DNA from 4 places in the Sphaerisporangium cinnabarinum genome. Region 2 is predicted to be linked to each of the others. Evidence: riboswitches for the same ligand, from Rfam matches in the RefSeq annotation. Region 2 holds a riboswitch; each other region holds the start of a gene.
What was found. Region 2 has a riboswitch for S-adenosylmethionine ahead of ACZ4MO_RS17730 (methylenetetrahydrofolate reductase). Riboswitches for the same ligand answer to the same signal wherever they lie in the genome.

Region 1: it holds a riboswitch for S-adenosylmethionine, as region 2 does, so the genes downstream of both, ACZ4MO_RS02445 (NAD(P)H-dependent oxidoreductase) here and ACZ4MO_RS17730 (methylenetetrahydrofolate reductase) in region 2, are expected to answer to the same signal.
Region 3: it holds a riboswitch for S-adenosylmethionine, as region 2 does, so the genes downstream of both, ACZ4MO_RS02265 (aminotransferase class V-fold PLP-dependent enzyme) here and ACZ4MO_RS17730 (methylenetetrahydrofolate reductase) in region 2, are expected to answer to the same signal.
Region 4: it holds a riboswitch for S-adenosylmethionine, as region 2 does, so the genes downstream of both, ACZ4MO_RS02370 (LLM class flavin-dependent oxidoreductase) here and ACZ4MO_RS17730 (methylenetetrahydrofolate reductase) in region 2, are expected to answer to the same signal.

Annotation. Positions count from the first base shown of each region.
Region 1 is NZ_JBVHRG010000001.1:551,125-555,286, forward strand. It holds gene ACZ4MO_RS02430 (aldo/keto reductase) at 1-123, shown strand, start outside; gene ACZ4MO_RS02435 (hypothetical protein) at 236-628, shown strand; gene ACZ4MO_RS02440 (flavin reductase) at 714-1,277, opposite strand; gene ACZ4MO_RS02445 (NAD(P)H-dependent oxidoreductase) at 1,274-1,873, opposite strand; SAM riboswitch class IV at 1,928-2,030, opposite strand; gene gdhA (NADP-specific glutamate dehydrogenase) at 2,268-3,605, shown strand; gene ACZ4MO_RS02455 (VOC family protein) at 3,722-4,156, shown strand.
Region 2 is NZ_JBVHRG010000013.1:54,338-58,499, forward strand. It holds gene ACZ4MO_RS17715 (LytR/AlgR family response regulator transcription factor) at 1-95, shown strand, start outside; gene ACZ4MO_RS17720 (heavy metal transporter) at 92-556, shown strand; gene ACZ4MO_RS17725 (sodium:solute symporter family transporter) at 553-2,076, shown strand; SAM riboswitch class I at 2,166-2,268, shown strand; gene ACZ4MO_RS17730 (methylenetetrahydrofolate reductase) at 2,274-3,335, shown strand; gene metE (5-methyltetrahydropteroyltriglutamate--homocysteine S-methyltransferase) at 3,368-4,162, shown strand, end outside.
Region 3 is NZ_JBVHRG010000001.1:511,523-515,684, forward strand. It holds gene ACZ4MO_RS02255 (O-succinylhomoserine sulfhydrylase) at 1-581, opposite strand, end outside; gene ACZ4MO_RS02260 (rhodanese-like domain-containing protein) at 578-1,069, opposite strand; SAM riboswitch class IV at 1,370-1,485, shown strand; gene ACZ4MO_RS02265 (aminotransferase class V-fold PLP-dependent enzyme) at 1,519-2,952, shown strand; gene ACZ4MO_RS02270 (GNAT family N-acetyltransferase) at 3,065-3,712, shown strand; gene ACZ4MO_RS02275 (CsbD family protein) at 3,835-4,008, opposite strand; gene ACZ4MO_RS02280 (GNAT family N-acetyltransferase) at 4,101-4,162, shown strand, end outside.
Region 4 is NZ_JBVHRG010000001.1:536,389-540,550, reverse strand. It holds gene ACZ4MO_RS02375 (NtaA/DmoA family FMN-dependent monooxygenase) at 1-1,352, opposite strand, end outside; gene ACZ4MO_RS02370 (LLM class flavin-dependent oxidoreductase) at 1,370-2,533, opposite strand; SAM riboswitch class IV at 2,881-2,988, opposite strand; gene ACZ4MO_RS02365 (TetR/AcrR family transcriptional regulator) at 3,159-3,941, shown strand; gene ACZ4MO_RS02360 (MMPL family transporter) at 4,050-4,162, shown strand, end outside.

The sequences.
Region 1 (4,162 bases), on a different contig from region 2:
CAGAACGTCGCGGCGGCCACGGTCGGGCTCACGCCGGACGACGTCGCGACGATCGGCGCGGCGATCCCGCGCGCCGCCGTCCAGGGCGTGCGGCACCCGCAGCCGGACCTCCTCGACGGCTGACCCGCCGCGCGGGCGGCGGCGAGGACAAGGGGCCGCCCACCCTGCCTCGCGGGGTTGGGGAGACCTAGACTGGAGAGGTCCTGTGGGTCTCCCCGCGCAGAGGTCGGCTCCGATGTCGTGGCTGCTCATGATCTGGTGCGCGACGGCGTGCACCGCCGCCGCCGCGTGGTGGGTGCTGCGCCGCGCCGGGCGACCTCCGAGCCACCGGGCGGGCGGTCGCCGTCGTGCCGCGGCGGCACCGGACCCGCTCACGACGCTCGCGCTGCAGGTGCGGCTCACCGCGCTCGCCGCGGAGCTCCGGCGCATCGAGGCCGACCCGGACGTCTACGCGCGCGCCCACCACTACCTCGCGGTCCAGGGCGCCTACGACGCGCTGCTGCGCGAGGCCTGCCGGCTCACGGGGCTCCCGGTCGCGGACGCACCCCTGCGCGCGGGCTTCCGTACCGGCGACGACGAGCGGTTCCGCGAGGAGCTCGAGCTCAGCGCGCGCGGCTGGAGCTGGTGACGGACCACCCGTGAGGGGCGGCACGGGACGGACGAGGGGCCCGACGGCGGGACGACCGCCGTCGGGCCCCTCGCCCGTCCGCCGCTCAGAGCGCGGAGTGGTCGCCGATCCGGTGGTAGGTGCGGTCGTGGTAGACGAGCGGCGACGCCGCCGACCCGCGCGGCGCCCCGGGCGCGGCGCCGACGCTCGACCCGAGCGCGCGCAGCGAGACGAGATAGGAGTCGCCCACCGGCGTGCGCTGGACGACCCGCCCGCGCACCCACGACAGCGCGCCGTCGATCACGGGCTCGCCCGTCGGCAGGCGCGACCAGCCGCCGTCCGCGAACCGGTCGATGGCGCTCGTCGCGAACCGGGCCGAGACATCGTCCTGGTGGTCGGCGAGGAAGCTCACGGTCAGCGTGCGCGCCGTCGAGACCGCGGGCCACGACGACGACGTGGACGCGAGCGAGAACGCGAGCAGCGGGGGCGCGGCCGAGACGGAGATGACCGACGTCGCGGTGAAGCCGACGAGGCGGTCGTCGTGCTCGAGCGCGACGACGGCGACGCCCGCGGGGTGGCCGCGGAACACGGCCTTGTACTCGTCGGGGGAGAGCTGGGGCTCGTCCTGCTCGGCCAGGAGGGCCTCCAGGTGGGTGAGCTCGGCGGTCATCGGGCCATCCCCGCGAACGCGTCCGCGACGGCCTCGTCGGTGCGGGCCGACGGGAGGTTCCCCGCCGGGGGGAGCGGTGCCGCGGCGCGGCGCAGGGCGTCGCCCTCGCGCGCGAGCCACGCGTCCACGACCGGTCCCAGGTCCGCGAGCTGCGGCTCGGTGACCGTGAGCGACCGGGTCGGGACGACGGCGCCGAGCTCGACGAGCACGGGTCGCAGGTGCACCTCCCCGACGAGCGCGTGCGCCGGGTTCCCGGACACGACGAGCGGGACCACGACGACGCCCGCGAGCCCGTCGGGGCCGTAGAGGTCGAGGAAGGCCTTGAGCAGCCCGGTGTACGACGCCTTGTAGACCGGGGTCGCCACGACGGCGACCGTCGCCCGGGCGAGCTGCGCGCGGGCGGCGTCGGCCGCCGGGTGGTCGGCGGCGAGCACCTCGCCGGCGAGCGGCGCCAGGTCGACCGTGGCGACGTCGGCCGTGCCGAGAAGGTCGGCGACGCGGCGCGCGACCGTCTCGGCGGCGCCGAGCGTGCGCGAGCCGGGCCGCGGGTTGCCCGAGACGGCGAGCACCGTCGGGTGGGTGGGGTGGTGGGTCATGTGCACCTCGCAGTAGTCGTCGATCACGCTTGCCGGGCGGGCCGTCCTCGCCGGTGGCGGGGCAGGCCGGGCCCGGCCTGGTCATCTCCCGGAGCACCCCGCCGTGACAGGGGGTTGCCGGCCAGCGAGCCGGGGCTTGGCGCTGGCGCTCGTGACCTGGGGACGGGTATAGCAACCGCCCCGAGAAACTGCACCGGATCGGTAGGGTTTCTCAGTGGGTGGACGGATGTGTCGTCGCCGGTGCCCCTCGTGCCGCCCGGTGCCGCCTCGTGCGGGCCGACCCGGCCCCGCGGCCGCCCGTGCCGGTGCGCGCGGAGTGAGACGGTGTGACGGGAGCTTCTGGCACAGGCGTACCGTCAGCAGGAGTTCCGCCCGCGTCAGACGAGGAGTACCCATGGACAGCCGACTGCAGTCCGTCTACGACGAGGTCCTGCGTCGCAACCCCGGCGAGGCCGAGTTTCACCAGGCCGTGCGCGAGGTCTTCGACTCGCTCGGCCCCGTGCTGCGCAAGCACCCGCGCTACGTCGAGGCCGCCGTCCTCGAGCGCGTGTGCGAGCCGGAGCGCCAGATCATCTTCCGGGTCCCGTGGGTGGACGACACCGGGCGCGTGCAGATCAACCGCGGCTTCCGCGTCGAGTTCAACTCGGCGCTCGGCCCGTACAAGGGTGGCCTGCGGTTCCACCCGTCGGTCTACCTCGGCATCGTGAAGTTCCTCGGCTTCGAGCAGATCTTCAAGAACTCGCTCACGGGCATGCCCATCGGCGGCGGCAAGGGCGGCTCCGACTTCGACCCGCGCGGGCGGTCCGACGGCGAGGTCATGCGGTTCTGCCAGTCGTTCATGACCGAGCTCTACCGGCACATCGGCGAGAACACGGACGTCCCCGCGGGCGACATCGGCGTGGGCGGCCGCGAGATCGGCTACCTCTTCGGGCAGTACAAGCGCATCACCAACCGGTACGAGTCCGGCGTCCTCACGGGCAAGGGCATCTCGTGGGGCGGCTCGCTCGTCCGCACGGAGGCCACGGGTTACGGCACGGTCCTCTTCGCGCAGAACATGCTGGAGACGCGCGGGCAGGAGCTCGACGGGCGCCGCGTCGTCGTCTCGGGCTCGGGCAACGTCGCGATCTACGCGACGGCCAAGGCACAGCAGCTCGGCGCGAACGTGGTCGCCTTCTCCGACTCGTCGGGCTACGTCGTCGACGAGGCCGGGGTCGACCTCGAGCTCCTGCGCCAGATCAAGGAGGTCGAGCGCGGGCGCGTCGCCGACTACGCCGCGCGCCGGCCCGGTGCCCGCGTCGTCACCGACGGGTCCATCTGGGACGTGCCGTGCGACGTCGCGCTCCCGTGCGCGACGCAGAACGAGCTCGACGAGGCGGCGGCCAAGCAGCTCGTCGCGAACGGCGTCGTCGCGGTCGCCGAGGGCGCGAACATGCCGACGACGCCGAGCGCCGTCGCGCTGCTCCAGGAGGCGGGCGTCCTCTTCGCACCGGGCAAGGCCGCCAACGCGGGTGGCGTCGCGACGTCGGCCCTCGAGATGCAGCAGAACGCGTCGCGCGACGCGTGGTCCTTCGAGTACACGGAGGACCGTCTCGCGCAGATCATGGCGGGCATCCACGACCGCTGCGTCGAGACGGCCGACGAGTACGGCACCCCCGGCAACTACGTGCTCGGCGCCAACATCGCGGGCTTCACCAAGGTCGCCGACGCGATCCTCGCGCTCGGCGTCATCTGACCCGAGCCGCACGACGACGGCCGCCGGTGCCCCGCGCAGAGCGGTGGCACCGGCGGCCGTCGTGCGCCCGCGAAAAGCCCTCCGGCCGAGAAGGGTCGGGCGACTAGGGTGGCCGGATGGCGACGGTCAGGCAGGTCCAGGTCACGTTCGACTGCGCGCAGCCACGGCGTGTCGCCCGGTTCTGGTGCGAGGTGCTGGGCTACGTCCCGGTGCCGCCCCCGGAGGGCTTCGCCACCTGGGACGACGCCGAGGCCGCGCTCCCGGCCGCGGAGCGGGACGCCTGGTCCGCGTGCAGCGACCCGACGGGGGTCGGGCCGCGCCTGTACTTCCAGCTCGTCCCCGAGGGCAAGGTCGTCAAGAACCGCGTGCACCTCGACGTGCGCGTCGGCACCGGACTGGTGGGGGCGGAGCGCCTCGCCGCGCTCGAGGCCGAGCGCGACCGGCTCGTGGCGCTCGGCGCGACGTGCGTGCGCGTGCTGGTCGCGGACGAGGAGAACGAGTCCTGCATCGTCATGCAGGACGTCGAGGGCAACGAGTTCTGCCTGGACTGAACCGCC
Region 2 (4,162 bases):
CGCTCGTCGTCGCCGGGCACGAGGTCCCGGTGAGCCGCCGCATGGTGCCCGCGGTCCGCGAGGCGCTCCTCGGGCCGCACCGGGGTGCGCCGTGACGGGCACCGACCCGCGCCGCGACGCGCGCGTGCGCGTCCGGTCCACGGACGTCCCCGCCGCGAGCCCCGGCCCTCGCCCCGGCCCCGGTGAGGGCTCCGCCCCGCGGGGCGGCGCGGCGTCGGCCACGGCGCGGACCGGCGAACCGGACGACGCCGCGACCGCGTACACGCGCGGGCTCGTCCGGGCCCAGCTCCGGCTCGGGCTGGCGTGCGTGGCGTCGTTCCTCGCCGTCGTCACGCTGCTCACGGTGACGATGAGCGGCGTGCCCGCGCTGGACGACGTCGTGGTGCTCGGCGTGCCGCTGCCGTGGCTCGTGCACGCGTACGGCTTCTACCCCGTGATCGTCGCGTTCGCGGTCGTCTTCGCGGTCGCGGCGGCGCGCAACGAGCGCCGGTACCGCGCGCTCGCCGAGGGAGTGACGCCCGACGAGCCCGGCCCCGACGACGGCGGTGCGCCGTGACCAGCGCGCTGCCCCTCGTCGCGATCGCGCTGCTCCTGCTCGCGACCGGGCTCATCGGGTTCTACGGCCTGCGGATCTCGCGCACCACGAGCGACTTCTTCGTCGCGTCGCGCACCGTGCGGCCGGTCTGGAACGCGTCGGCGATCAGCGGCGAGTACCTGTCCGCGGGCACGTTCCTCGGGCTCTCGGGCCTCGTGCTGCTGTCCGGCGCGGAGGCGTTCTGGTTCCCCGTCGGGTACGCGGCGGGCTACCTGCTCGTCCTGCTGTTCGTCGCGGGCCCCCTGCGGCGCAGCGGCGCGTACACGATCCCCGACTTCGTGCACGCCCGGCTCGACTCCGTGGTCGCGCGCCGCGTGACGAGCGTGCTCGTGCTCGTCATCGGGTGGCTCTACGTGGTCCCGCAGCTCCACGGGGCGGCGCTCGTCATCACGAGCGTGGCCCCGGTGCCGCCGTGGGTCGGCTCGGTGGGGATCGCGGTCGTGGTGAGCGCCGTCGTCGCCGCGGGCGGGATGCGCTCCATCACGTTCGTCCAGGCGTTCCAGTTCTGGGTCAAGCTCACCGCCCTCGCGGTGCCGCTCGTCGTCGTGCTCATGGCGCTCGGCGGGGCGTTCGAGCCCGGCGGCGCCGTCGTCACGTTCGACCCCGCCGCCGTGTTCCCCCACGAGGCCGGGCCGGGCGGCCTCGACGCGTACGCCACCGTCTCGCTCCTGCTCGCCCTCCTGCTCGGCACGACCGGCCTGCCGCACGTCCTCGTGCGCTTCTACACCTCGCCCGACGGCGGCTCGGCCCGCCGCACGACCGTCGTCGTGCTCGTCATGATCAGCGTGTTCTACATGGTGTCGAGCACGCTCGGGCTCGTGGCGCGGGTCGTCGCGCCCGACCTCGCGGCGCCCGGGGTGGCGGACACCGTCGTCCTCGCGCTGCCGACCCGCCTCGTGCCCGGGCTCGGCGGCGAGCTCCTCGCCGCGCTCGTCGTCGCCGGGGCGTTCGCCGCGTTCCTCGGGACGTCGTCGGGGCTCGTGGTCGCGCTGGCGGGCGTCGTGAGCCAGGACCTGTTCGGCGGCACCGTGCGGTCCTTCCGCTGGTCGGCGGTCGCGTGCACGCTCATCCCGCTCGCGTTCGCGCTCGTCACCATCCCGCAGGGCCTCGTGACGAGCGTCGGGACGGTGTTCGTCTTCGCGGCGTCGGCCCTGTCCCCCGTGATCCTGCTCGGCGTGTGGTGGCGCGGCCTCACCGCGCGCGGCGCGGTGGCGGGCATGGTCGTGGGCGCCGTCCTGTGCGCGACGGCGCTGCTCGCGTCGTCCGCGCTCGTCGCCGCGGGGTACGGGAGCCCGTCCGGCGACACGGCCGACGGCGTACCCGGCGTCGTGCGCGCCCTGCTCGCCCAGCCCGCCGCGTGGACCATCCCGCTCGCGACGGCGACCGTCGTCGTCGTGTCGCTCCTCGACCGGCGCGGCCCGCCGCTGCGCACCGACCGGTTCCTCCGCCGTCTGCACGTGCCCGAACGCCGGAGGGCCTGAGACTCGTCGCACCGGGAGCGCCGACGACCCTCCGCATCTCACCTGGCGGGCGCTCTCGACCGCATGTCGGATGGGTCGTAGGATCGTGGCAACCATCCAGAGCGGTCGAGAGTCCTGGCTCGACGACACCGCAGCAACCCGCCGACGGAAGCCTCCCGAGGACAAAGGTGCTAACGCCAGGGTCGATGGAGTGACGCATGACCTCAGAGGCATCCTTCGCGCACCGTCCGGGCCGTCCGCGGCCGACGGTGTCGTTCGAGCTCATGCCCCCGCGCCGACCGGACGCGGCCCCGAAGTTCTGGGAGACGGCACGCCGTCTCGTCGCGACGCACCCCGACTTCGTGTCCGTGACGTACGGCGCCGCGGGCACCGACCGCGCGACCGCGCGCCAGGTCGTCGGACGTCTGCTCCAGGGCACGCCCGTGCTGCCGATCGCGCACCTCACGTGCGTCGGGGCGTCGCGCGAGGACGTGGAGTCGGTCATCACCGACTTCCTCGACGAGGGCGTGCGGAGCTTCCTCGCGCTGCGGGGCGACCCGCCGCGCGACCAGCCGGACTGGCAGCCCGCGCCCGACGGCGTCCGGTCGTCGACCGAGCTCGTCGCCCTGCTGCGCGAGGTCGAGGCGTCGCGCTGCGCGTCCGACCCGGCCGTCGCGCTGCGCGGCGCGGCCCGGCCGCTGACGATCGCCGTCGCGACGTTCTGCGACGGCAATCCCGCCGCCGGCACGACCCGCACCCAGGAGGTGCGCCGCCTGTGGCAGAAGCAGCAGGCCGGCGCGAGCTTCGCGATCACGCAGCTCTTCTACGACGCGTCGTCGTACACCGACTTCGTCGCCGAGGCCCGTGCGGCCGGCGTGACGATCCCCATCCTCGCCGGGCTGCTGCCCACGACGGAGCCCGCGCGGCTCCGTCGCGTCGAGGAGCTCACGGGCGTGCGCGCGCCCCAGCACCTGCTGGACGCGCTCGACGCCCTGCCCGACCCGGAGGCGCAGCACGCCTACGGGATCGCGTACTCGGTCGACCTCGCGCAGCGCGTCCTCGACGCGGGCACGCCCGGTCTGCACGTGTACACGTTCAACAAGCACCGCGCCGCTCTTGACCTGCTCGAGGGTGTCCACCTCGGCGGCGGGTCGGGCGGGACCGGGGGCGGCGCCAGCGCCGCCGCCGCCCCGCTCGTCCCGGACCTGGCCAGCGGGCCGTGGGTCACCGGCACCTCCCTGCCCCCGACGAGCGCCGCCACGCACGGCGCGCCCGTCTGACCGGTCCTCCGGACCAGCAAGAGGTTTCGATCATGGCCACTTCCGTACCCTCCCCTACCCAGAACCCGGTCGGATTCCCCGCCGGGACCGTGCTCGGCTACCCGCGCATCGGGCGCCGCCGCGAGCTGAAGAAGGCCGTCGAGGCGTTCTGGGCCGGCAAGACGTCGGCCGAGGAGCTCGAGGCCACGGCCCGCGGGCTGCGCCTCGCGACCGTGCGCCGCCTCGTCGAGCTCGGCCTCGGCGCCGACGACGCGTCCGTCCCCGGCACGTTCTCCTACTACGACCAGGTGCTCGACGTCGCCGCGTCCCTCGGTGCCGTGCCGTCGCGGTTCGCGTCGCTGGTCGACGACGCGGGCCGCCTCGACCTCGCGGGCTACTTCACCGTGGCCCGGGGGCAGGGCGATGACGCCCCGCTCGAGATGACCAAGTGGTTCGACACGAACTACCACTACCTCGTGCCCGAGATCGGCCCGGACACCCCGATCCGGTTCGTCGACGACCGCGTCGTCCGCGAGTTCGTCGAAGCGAAGGAGGCCGGCGTCGTGACGCGGCCCGTCGTCGTCGGGCCGGTGACGTTCCTCGCGCTGTCCAAGGCCGCGGACGACGCGCCCGCCGGGTACTCGCCGCTCGATCGTCTGGACGACGTCGTCGCCGCCTACGCCGACCTGCTGCGTGCGCTCGCCGCGACCGGCGCGCCGTGGGTGCAGCTCGACGAGCCGATCCTCGTCACCGACCCGGCGAACGCCGAGGAGCTCACCGAAGCGGTCGAGAGGGCATACCGCGCGCTCGCGACCGACCTCCGCCCGGTGCCGAACCCGGGCCCGCTC
Region 3 (4,162 bases), on a different contig from region 2:
GCGCCCGCGGTGTGCGCGAGCTCGCTCACGCGCCGCGCGTCGACGATGTCCTGCATGGGGTTGGACGGCGTCTCGAAGAAGACGACGTCCGCGGGGGTGGACAGCGCCTCCTCCCACTGCGACAGCACGTGACCGTCGACGTAGTCCGTCCGCACGCCCCACTTCGCGAAGATCTCGTCGAAGATGACGAGGCTCGACCCGAAGAGCGCGCGCGCCGCGACGATGCGCGACCCGGACCGCACCAGCGCCGCGAGCGCCGTGAACACGGCAGACATGCCGGACGCCGTCGCGTAGCACGCCTCCGCGCCCTCCAGGAGGCGCAGACGCTCCTCGAACGTGTGCACGGTGGGGTTGCCGTACCGCGAGTAGACGAACCGGTCGAGCTCTCCCTGGAACGCGGCCTCGGCGTCCGCCGCGCGGTCGTACGTGTAGCCCTGGGTGAGGAACAGCGCCTCGGACGTCTCCTGGAACTCGGTGCGCGCGTGACCGCCGCGCACGGCGAGCGTCGCGGGGCGGGCGCTCGCGGGCAGGGGCTTGCGGCCGGAGCCGCCGGGCACGCTCCCGGGCACGGCCGCGCTCACCGGGCGGCCTCGTCGAACGTCGTGGTGGGCAGCCCGCGGACCTTCCAGCCTTCGACGTCCCGCAGGCCCGAGAATCCCTGGGCCCCCTCGAAGCCCTCGAGCACGTTGTACGACGGCCCGAGCCCGGCGGCCGTGGCCGCGCGCGCCGCGCCGATCGACCGCTGGCCCGAGCGGCACAGGAACACGACGGGACGCTCGTCGCCGGGCGTCAGGCCCGCCTCGACGAGCTGGTCCAGGAACCGCGGGTTGGGGCCCGTCGGGGTCACCCACTCGTCGAACACGACGTCGCGACCGAGCTCCGTGGCGTCGGGCACGCCGATGGTGCGCCACTCGCCCTCCGTGCGGACGTCCACGAGCACGGCGCGCTCGTCGTGCGCGAGCAGGTCCCACGCCTGCTGCGGGGTGAGGTCGCCGGCGTAGCCGACGGCGGGTCGCGCGTCGGGCAGCGCCGACCCCGCTGCCGACGCCTGCTGGGACTGGTCGCTCATGAGAGTCCTCCTCCATCGATCGTGGCAGTAGCACCCTGCGCCCGGCCGCCGAGGCGGTCCGGGGGGTTGCTGCGGCGTCGACGTGCCACGTCACTCGGCCGCTCCGGATGGTTGGCTCGGATCGTACGCCACGCGTCCGACGCGCGGAACGCCCGTCTCGGGGACCGGCGTCGGGGCGGGGGTGCCCGACGCCGCGCGGCCCCGGCCGCAGCCCCCGGCGTTGCATGCCACGTCCCGCCATCCGAGACGCCGTGACCACCGGTTGACACGCTGCGGTGCTCACGGACATCCTGGTCGACAGGTCATGAGTGCCAGCGCGAAACCCCGGTTTGCTGGCCGGCAACCCTCCTCTCGCGGCGGGGTGCCCCGGGTGACGACCAGGCCGCACGCCGACCGGCGGGTGGCAAGCGCGGGGAGGTTCTCCCCGGACGACCCTGGAGGACTGTGCCATGACTGCTCTCGCGGACGTCTCGTGTCCCACCGACGCCCCGGCCCCTGTCCTCACGGCGCTCGCCGACGCGCCCGCGCTCCTGCCCGTCGTCGGCGGGGACACGCTCGTCCCGCTCGTCGACGGCCGCAGCGTCCCGTACGCGAACCTCGACGTCGCGGCGTCGGCCCCGGCGCTGCGCTCGGTGGCCGACCGCGTGACCGAGGTGCTGCCGCTCTACGCGAGCGTGCACCGCGGCGCGGGCTACCTGTCGCAGGTCTCCACGGCGCTCTACGAGGCGTCGCGGCGCACGATCGGCGCGTTCGTCGGCGCGCGCGAGGACGACGTCACGGTCGTCACGCGCAACACGACCGACTCGCTCAACCTGCTCGCGGGCTGCGTCCCGGCGAACGCGGACGGCACGCCCGGGCGCGTGCTCGTCCTCGACGTAGAGCACCACGCGAACCTGCTGCCGTGGCAGCGCACGGGCGGCGCGACGGTCCTCGCGGGCGGCGCGTCCGTCGCGGAGACGCTCTCGGGCCTGCGCACCGAGCTCGCGCGCTTCCCGTACGCGCTCGTCGCCGTGACCGGCGCGTCCAACGTCACGGGCGAGTCCCTGCCGATCACCGAGGTCGTCCGCGCCGCGCACGACGCCGGCGCGCGCGTCGTGCTCGACGGCGCCCAGCTCGTCCCGCACCGCGGGTTCTCGCTCGCCGCGTCGGGCGCCGACTACGTCGCCTTCTCGGGGCACAAGACCTACGCGCCGTTCGGCGCGGGCGCGCTCGTCGGGCGTCGTGACTGGCTCGACGCGGGCACGCCCTACCTCGCGGGCGGCGGCGCCGTGCGTCACGTCGCGGTGACCGGGACCCAGTGGCAGACGGCGCCCGCGCGCCACGAGGCCGGCTCGCCGAACGTGGTGGGCGCCGCGGCGCTCGCGGCGGCGTGCGACGCGCTCGCCGCGCTCGACCCGGCCGACCTGCACGCGCACGAGGCGGCGCTGCGCACGGCCCTCGTCGCGGGCCTCGAGGCCGTCCCCGGTGTCCGGGTCGTGCGCGTCTGGGACGACGCCGTCGACCCGGTCGGCGTCGTGACGTTCGCCGTCGAGGGCCACGATCCGGGCCTCGTCGCCGCCTACCTCTCGGCCGAGCACGGCATCGGCGTGCGCGACGGGCGGTTCTGCGCGCACCCGCTGCTCGCGCGCCTCGGTTACGACGCGGGCGCGATCCGCGCCTCGGTGGGCGTCGGGACGACGGGCGCGGACGTCGTGCGCCTCGTCGAGGCCGTGCGCGCGTACGTCGAGCAGGGCCCGGCGACCCGGTACGAGGTCGTCGACGGCTGCTGGGCCGTCGTGGACGACCCCCGCCCGGTCCCCGCGGGGTCCGGCCTGGAGGGTCTCTTCGCGACCGCCGCGGCGGGCTTCCTCGCCGACGCCGCGGGCTGCGGACCGGCCGTCTGACCGGCGTCGGCGGCCGACGGGGGAGCCCGTTCACCGGGCCGTCGCCGAGCGTTGTCCACCGCGTCGCCGGACCCTCTTGGCGCGGTGTTCCGCGTGTGCTCTGATATGCGCTGTGCTGCACGACGTCGTCCTCTCGGGGCACGGTTTCCGCCTGGAACCGCTGGCCCTGGAGCACGCTGAGACGCTGGCCGGCCTCGTCGACGAGGCGATGTGGTCAGGCATGAGCATCCCCCTGCCCTACGGGGTCGCGGGGATGGCCGATCTCGTGGCCGCGACGCGCGCGGCCCCGGACCTCACGGGCTTCGTCGTGCGCACCGTCGACCCCGACGGCGCGCCCGGCGCCGTGCTCGGCAGCACGGCGTTCCGCGACCTGTCGCTCGTCGACCGCCGCGTGGAGGTGGGCCGCACGTTCTACGCGCGCTCCACGTGGGGGAGCCTCGTCAACCCCGTGACGAAGTGGCTCCTGCTGCGCCACGCGTTCGAGACGTGGGACGTGCACCGGGTCGGCTTCCGCGTCGACACGCGCAACGAGCGCTCGCTGGGCGCGATGCGCCGTCTCGGCGCCCACGAGGAGGGCGTCATGCGCGGCCACCGCACCGCGCCCGACGGGACGCGCGCCGACTCCGTGCTCTTCTCGATCCTCGCGCCCGAGTGGCCCGGGGTCGAGGTGGGCCTCCTCGCGCGGATCACCGCCCCGCGCGTCGTCCCGGTGCTCGCGCCGGCGGCGCCGGCGGACGTCCGGCCGCTCGCCGCGTCCTGACCCACCCCGCCCGGGCGGTCCTGCCCTGAGCGTTCCGCCCCGATCGCCGCGAGCGCACGGTCCCGGAGACGCCGCGAGGGCCCCGCCGAAGCGGAGCCCTCGTGGTCGAACGGTGGAGCATCTCAGCGGTCGAACGCGTCCTTGACGTCGTCGCCCGCCTGCTTGACGTTGGCCTTGGCCTGGTCGCCCTGGCCCTCGGCCTCGAGCCGCTCGTTGTCCGTGAGCTTGCCCGCGCCTTCCTTGAGCTTGCCACCCGCCTCTTCAGCGGCGTGCTTGGCCTTGTCTCCGAGTCCCATGGGTGCTCCTCTCGTCGGTACCTCTCGACCGTAACCACGGTCGGCCGGGCTCGCACGCCGTCGGGGCACGGGCGGTGTGGTGGGATGTGCGGGTGCAGCACGACACCGTCCTCGAAGGCTTCGGCGTCCGTCTCGAACCGCTCGCCGCGACCCA
Region 4 (4,162 bases), on a different contig from region 2:
CCGCGCGTCGTGCCGGGGCGGGCGAGGCCGAGGTGCTCGCGCAGGGTCGTGCCCGCGTACTCGGTGCGGAACGAGCCGCGCTCCTGGAGCAGCGGGACGACCTGGTCGAAGACGTCGTCGAGCCCGCCCGGCGTGAGGTGGGGCACGAGGATGAAGCCGTCGGAGGCGTCCTCCTGGACGTGCCGGTCGATGTCGTCCGCGACCTGCTGCGGCGTGCCGACGAACCCGCCGCGCGACGTCACCTGGATGACGAGCTCGCGGATCGACCACCCGTTCGCCTCGGCCTGCTCGCGCCACGCCGCGGCGACCGCCGCCGGGTCCTTCGCGTGCCGCACCCGGCCGCGCGTGATCGACAGGTTCTCGGTGTCGGGGTCGACGTCGGGCAGCGGACCCTCGGGGTCGTACGCCTCGAGGTCGCGGCCCCAGACCTGCTCGAGGAACGCGATCGCCGTCGGGCCCGAGACCTGCTGGAGCCGGATCTCCCGGGCGCGCTCCTCCGCCTCGGCGGGCGTGTCGCCCAGCACGACGACGGTCGCGGGCAGGATCTTCAGGGAGTCGCGCTCGCGCCCGTGGGCCGCGAGCCGCCCCTTGACGTCCTCGTAGAACGCGCGCCCCGCGTCGAACGTCGAGTGCGCGGAGAACACGACGTCGGCGGTCGCGGCGGCGAAGTCGCGCCCGTCGGCCGAGTCGCCCGCCTGGAACAGGACGGGGTGGCCCTGCGGGCCCCGCGGCGTCTCGAACAGCCCGACGACGTCCGCGTACGTCCCGTGGTGCGCGACCGGTCGCACCGCACCCGGCCGCAGGAACTCGCCCGCGATCCGGTCGGCCAGCACGGCGTCGTCGTCCCACGAGTCCCACAGGGCGCGCGCGACCTCGACGACCTCGGCCGCCCGCGCGTACCGCTCGGGGTAGGGCAGGTAGCCGCCGCGGCGGAAGTTGGCGCCCGTGAAGGCGTCGGGGCTCGTCACGAGGTTCCACGCCGCGCGCCCCTCGGAGAGCAGGTCGAGCGTCGCGAACTGCTTCGCGAGCTCCCACGGCTCGTTGAACGTCGTGTTGATCGTGCCCGCGAGGCCGAGCCGCTCCGTGACGGCGGCGAGCGCGGCGAGGACGGGCAGCGTGTCGGGGCGGCCGACGACGTCGAGGTCGTGGATGCGGCCCTTGTGCTCGCGCAGGCGCAGGCCCTCGGCGAGGAAGAAGAAGTCGAGCCTCGCGTCCTCGGCACGGCGCGCGAGGTGCTCGAACGACGCGAAGTCGATCTGGCTGCGCGAGCGGGGGTCGCTCCACACGGTGGTGTTGTTGACGCCCGGGAAGTGGGCGCCGAGGTGGATCTGCTTGCGGGGTCGGGTGCTCATGTCGGGTCCGCCCGGGCTCAGGCGATCGCCGCGTAGCGGTTCGCGGGGTGCGGGAGGCCGAGCGTGTCGCGCAGCGTCGTGCCCGGGTACGCGGTGCGGAACAGCCCCATGCCCTGGAGCAGCGGCACGACCCCGTCGACGATCGCGTCCAGGTCCGTGCTCAGCGACGACGGCCGCAGCAGGAAGCCGTCGGCGGCGCCGGCGTGCGCCCACTCCTCGACCGTCGCCGCGAGGTCGCGCGCCGTGCCGACGTGCGTCAGCGAGTCGGTGTCCCACGAGACGCCCTCGAGGTCCTCGAGCAGGTCGAGGCGCGCCTGGGCGCTCGCCCGCGTGTCCCCGACGACGACGTACGCGTCCACGAGGACCCGCAGCCCGTCGGGGTCGCGCCCGGCGCCCGCGGCGGCGTCGCGCACCTGCGCCCGCAGCGCGACCGCCTCGTCCCGCGTCGCCGCGCGGACCCGCACGACGTCGGCCCGCCGGGCCGCGAGGTCGAGCGACGCCGGCGTGCTTGCCCGCACGACGACGGGCGGCTGGCCCTGCGGCGGGCGCGGGGTGATCGACGGCCCCTTGACCGCGAACCGGATGCCCTCGTGGTCGACGTGGTGCAGCTTCTCGCGGTCCACGAACCGGCCCGTCGCGACGTCGCGGATCTCGGCGTCGTCCTCCCACGAGTCCCAGAGCCGCGTGACGACGTCGACCGCCTCGTCCGCCTCGGCGACGGCGTCGGGCTCGTCCTGGGCGCCCTTGCGCCCGAAGGCCGCGGCCTCGGCCGGGGTCGTGGACCACCCGACCTGCCACCCCGCGCGGCCGGAGCTCACGTGGTCGATCGTCGCGACCGCCTTGGAGACGTGGAACGGCTCGGTGTGGGTGGTCGTGACGGTCGGGACGAGGCCGATGCCCGCGCTGCGCGGCGCGAGCCGGGACGCGACGAGCGCGGCGTCGAGCCGGCCGCGCACGGACCCGTTGCGGCCCGGCTGGAGGGTGAACGCGTCGTCGAGCGTGACGAGGTCGAGCAGGCCGCGCTGGGCGGTGGCGACGAGCTCGACGAGGCGCTTGGCGTCGAACAGGCGCCGGGCCTGGGAGCCCACGGTCCGCCAGGCGGCGGGGTGCGCACCGGCGTCGGTGAGGTCGACGCCCAGGTGGACGGTGCGGGCGGGGCGGGCGGGGCGGGGGTCGGGCATCGCGAGGATCCGTTCTGGGACAGGCGCCGACCGCACGCTCAGGGCGCGGCGGGGTGCCAGGGGGTGGGCAGGGTCGCCCCGCCGCGGGGCGGCAGGGCGGGGCCGGGGAGGCCGGAGGGAGGCCCGTCACGGCGTGCGCGCGGGCGCGCGCGGCGTCAGGAGCGGGGCGTCGTCAGCGACAACAGGTGACGCGCGCGGGGGCGCCGACCGGACAGGAGACGACGGCCGCACCGCGGACCGGACAGGGGCACGTCGGCGCGTGCGGGGTGCTCACCGCGGTGCTCGACTCTCGCCGGTCCATCGTCCGTCTCCTTCGTGCCCGTCGCCGGGCGCCGCGTCGTTGCCCCGCACCGCGCGGGTCGCGCGTCGCGGGACCTGGTCCTCACCCGGGGCACCCCGCCGCGCGGGAGGGTTGCCGTCCGACGAGCCGGGGCTTGGCGTCGGAGCTCATGACCATGTCCTGTGCCGAGGTCCGTGGACCTCGGTTGCGCGGGAACTTACGAGCGGGCACGGAGGGTGTCAACGCACCGCCAGAACCTTCCCACATACTGGACCTGATCGGTCAACTTTGAGCGCCGACCGCTCTTGTTTGCACCAAGTGCATCGATGCACCTAGTGTCAAGAGGTGCCTCCCCTGCCCGGACCCGAGCGCCCGACCGCGCCCGCGACGGACGCCTCCGACCTCGCCGGCCCCGGCCCGGACGCCCCCGCTCCGGACGCCCCCGCTCCGGACGCCCCCGCTCCGGACGCCCCCGCTCCGGACGCCCCCGCTCCGGACGCCGCGGCTCCCGACCGTCGCGCGGCCCTGCGCGCGCGCCACCGCCGCGCGATCGTCGCCGCCGCCGCGACGCTCATGGAGGAGAAGGGCGGTGCGCGCTTCACCGTCGACGAGCTCGCGGCACGGGCCGACGTCGCGCGCCGCACGATCTTCAACCACTTCGCGTCGCTCGACGACGTCGTCGTCGAGGTCTGCGAGGACGTGCTGGGCTCGGTCGTCGAGACGCTCGGGGCGAGCGCGGCCGAGCCGGGCACCGACCGCCCCACGCCCCTCGACGACGTCACCGCGGCGCTGCGCGGCACGGACCTCGTCGGCCCCATGGCCTACCTCACGCGGGCCCTCGGCGGCACCGCGACCGAGCCCACGCCGCGCGTCACGACGATGGTCGTGCGCACCTTCACCCACCTCGCCGAGCGCCTCGTCGCGGCCACCACGCGCCGGCACCCGGACGTCGACCCGCTCGAGATCGAGATGCTCGTGGGCGCGCTCATGGCCGGGGTCCTCGTCATCCAGCGTCGCTGGTGGGCCGAGACCGGTGCCGCCGACGACGACGCCTCGCGCGAGGTCTGGGCAGGCCTGCTCGACCGCCTCGTCGAACGGATCCGCGCCGGCTGGGCGGACCCGGCCTGACGCGACCCGCACCCTCCCCGCCCCCGCGACCACCTCTCCCGCCACGCCACCCCCGCCACCCCGGGCGCACCCGTCGGACCCGGACCGGACTCCCACCGAAGGATCCTCATGGCTGAACTCCTCTACCGCCTCGGCCGCGCGTGCGCGCGCCGCGCGCGGACCGTCCTCGCTGCGTGGCTCGCGGTGCTCGTGCTCGCCGGGGCGGCGTTCGTCGCGTTCGG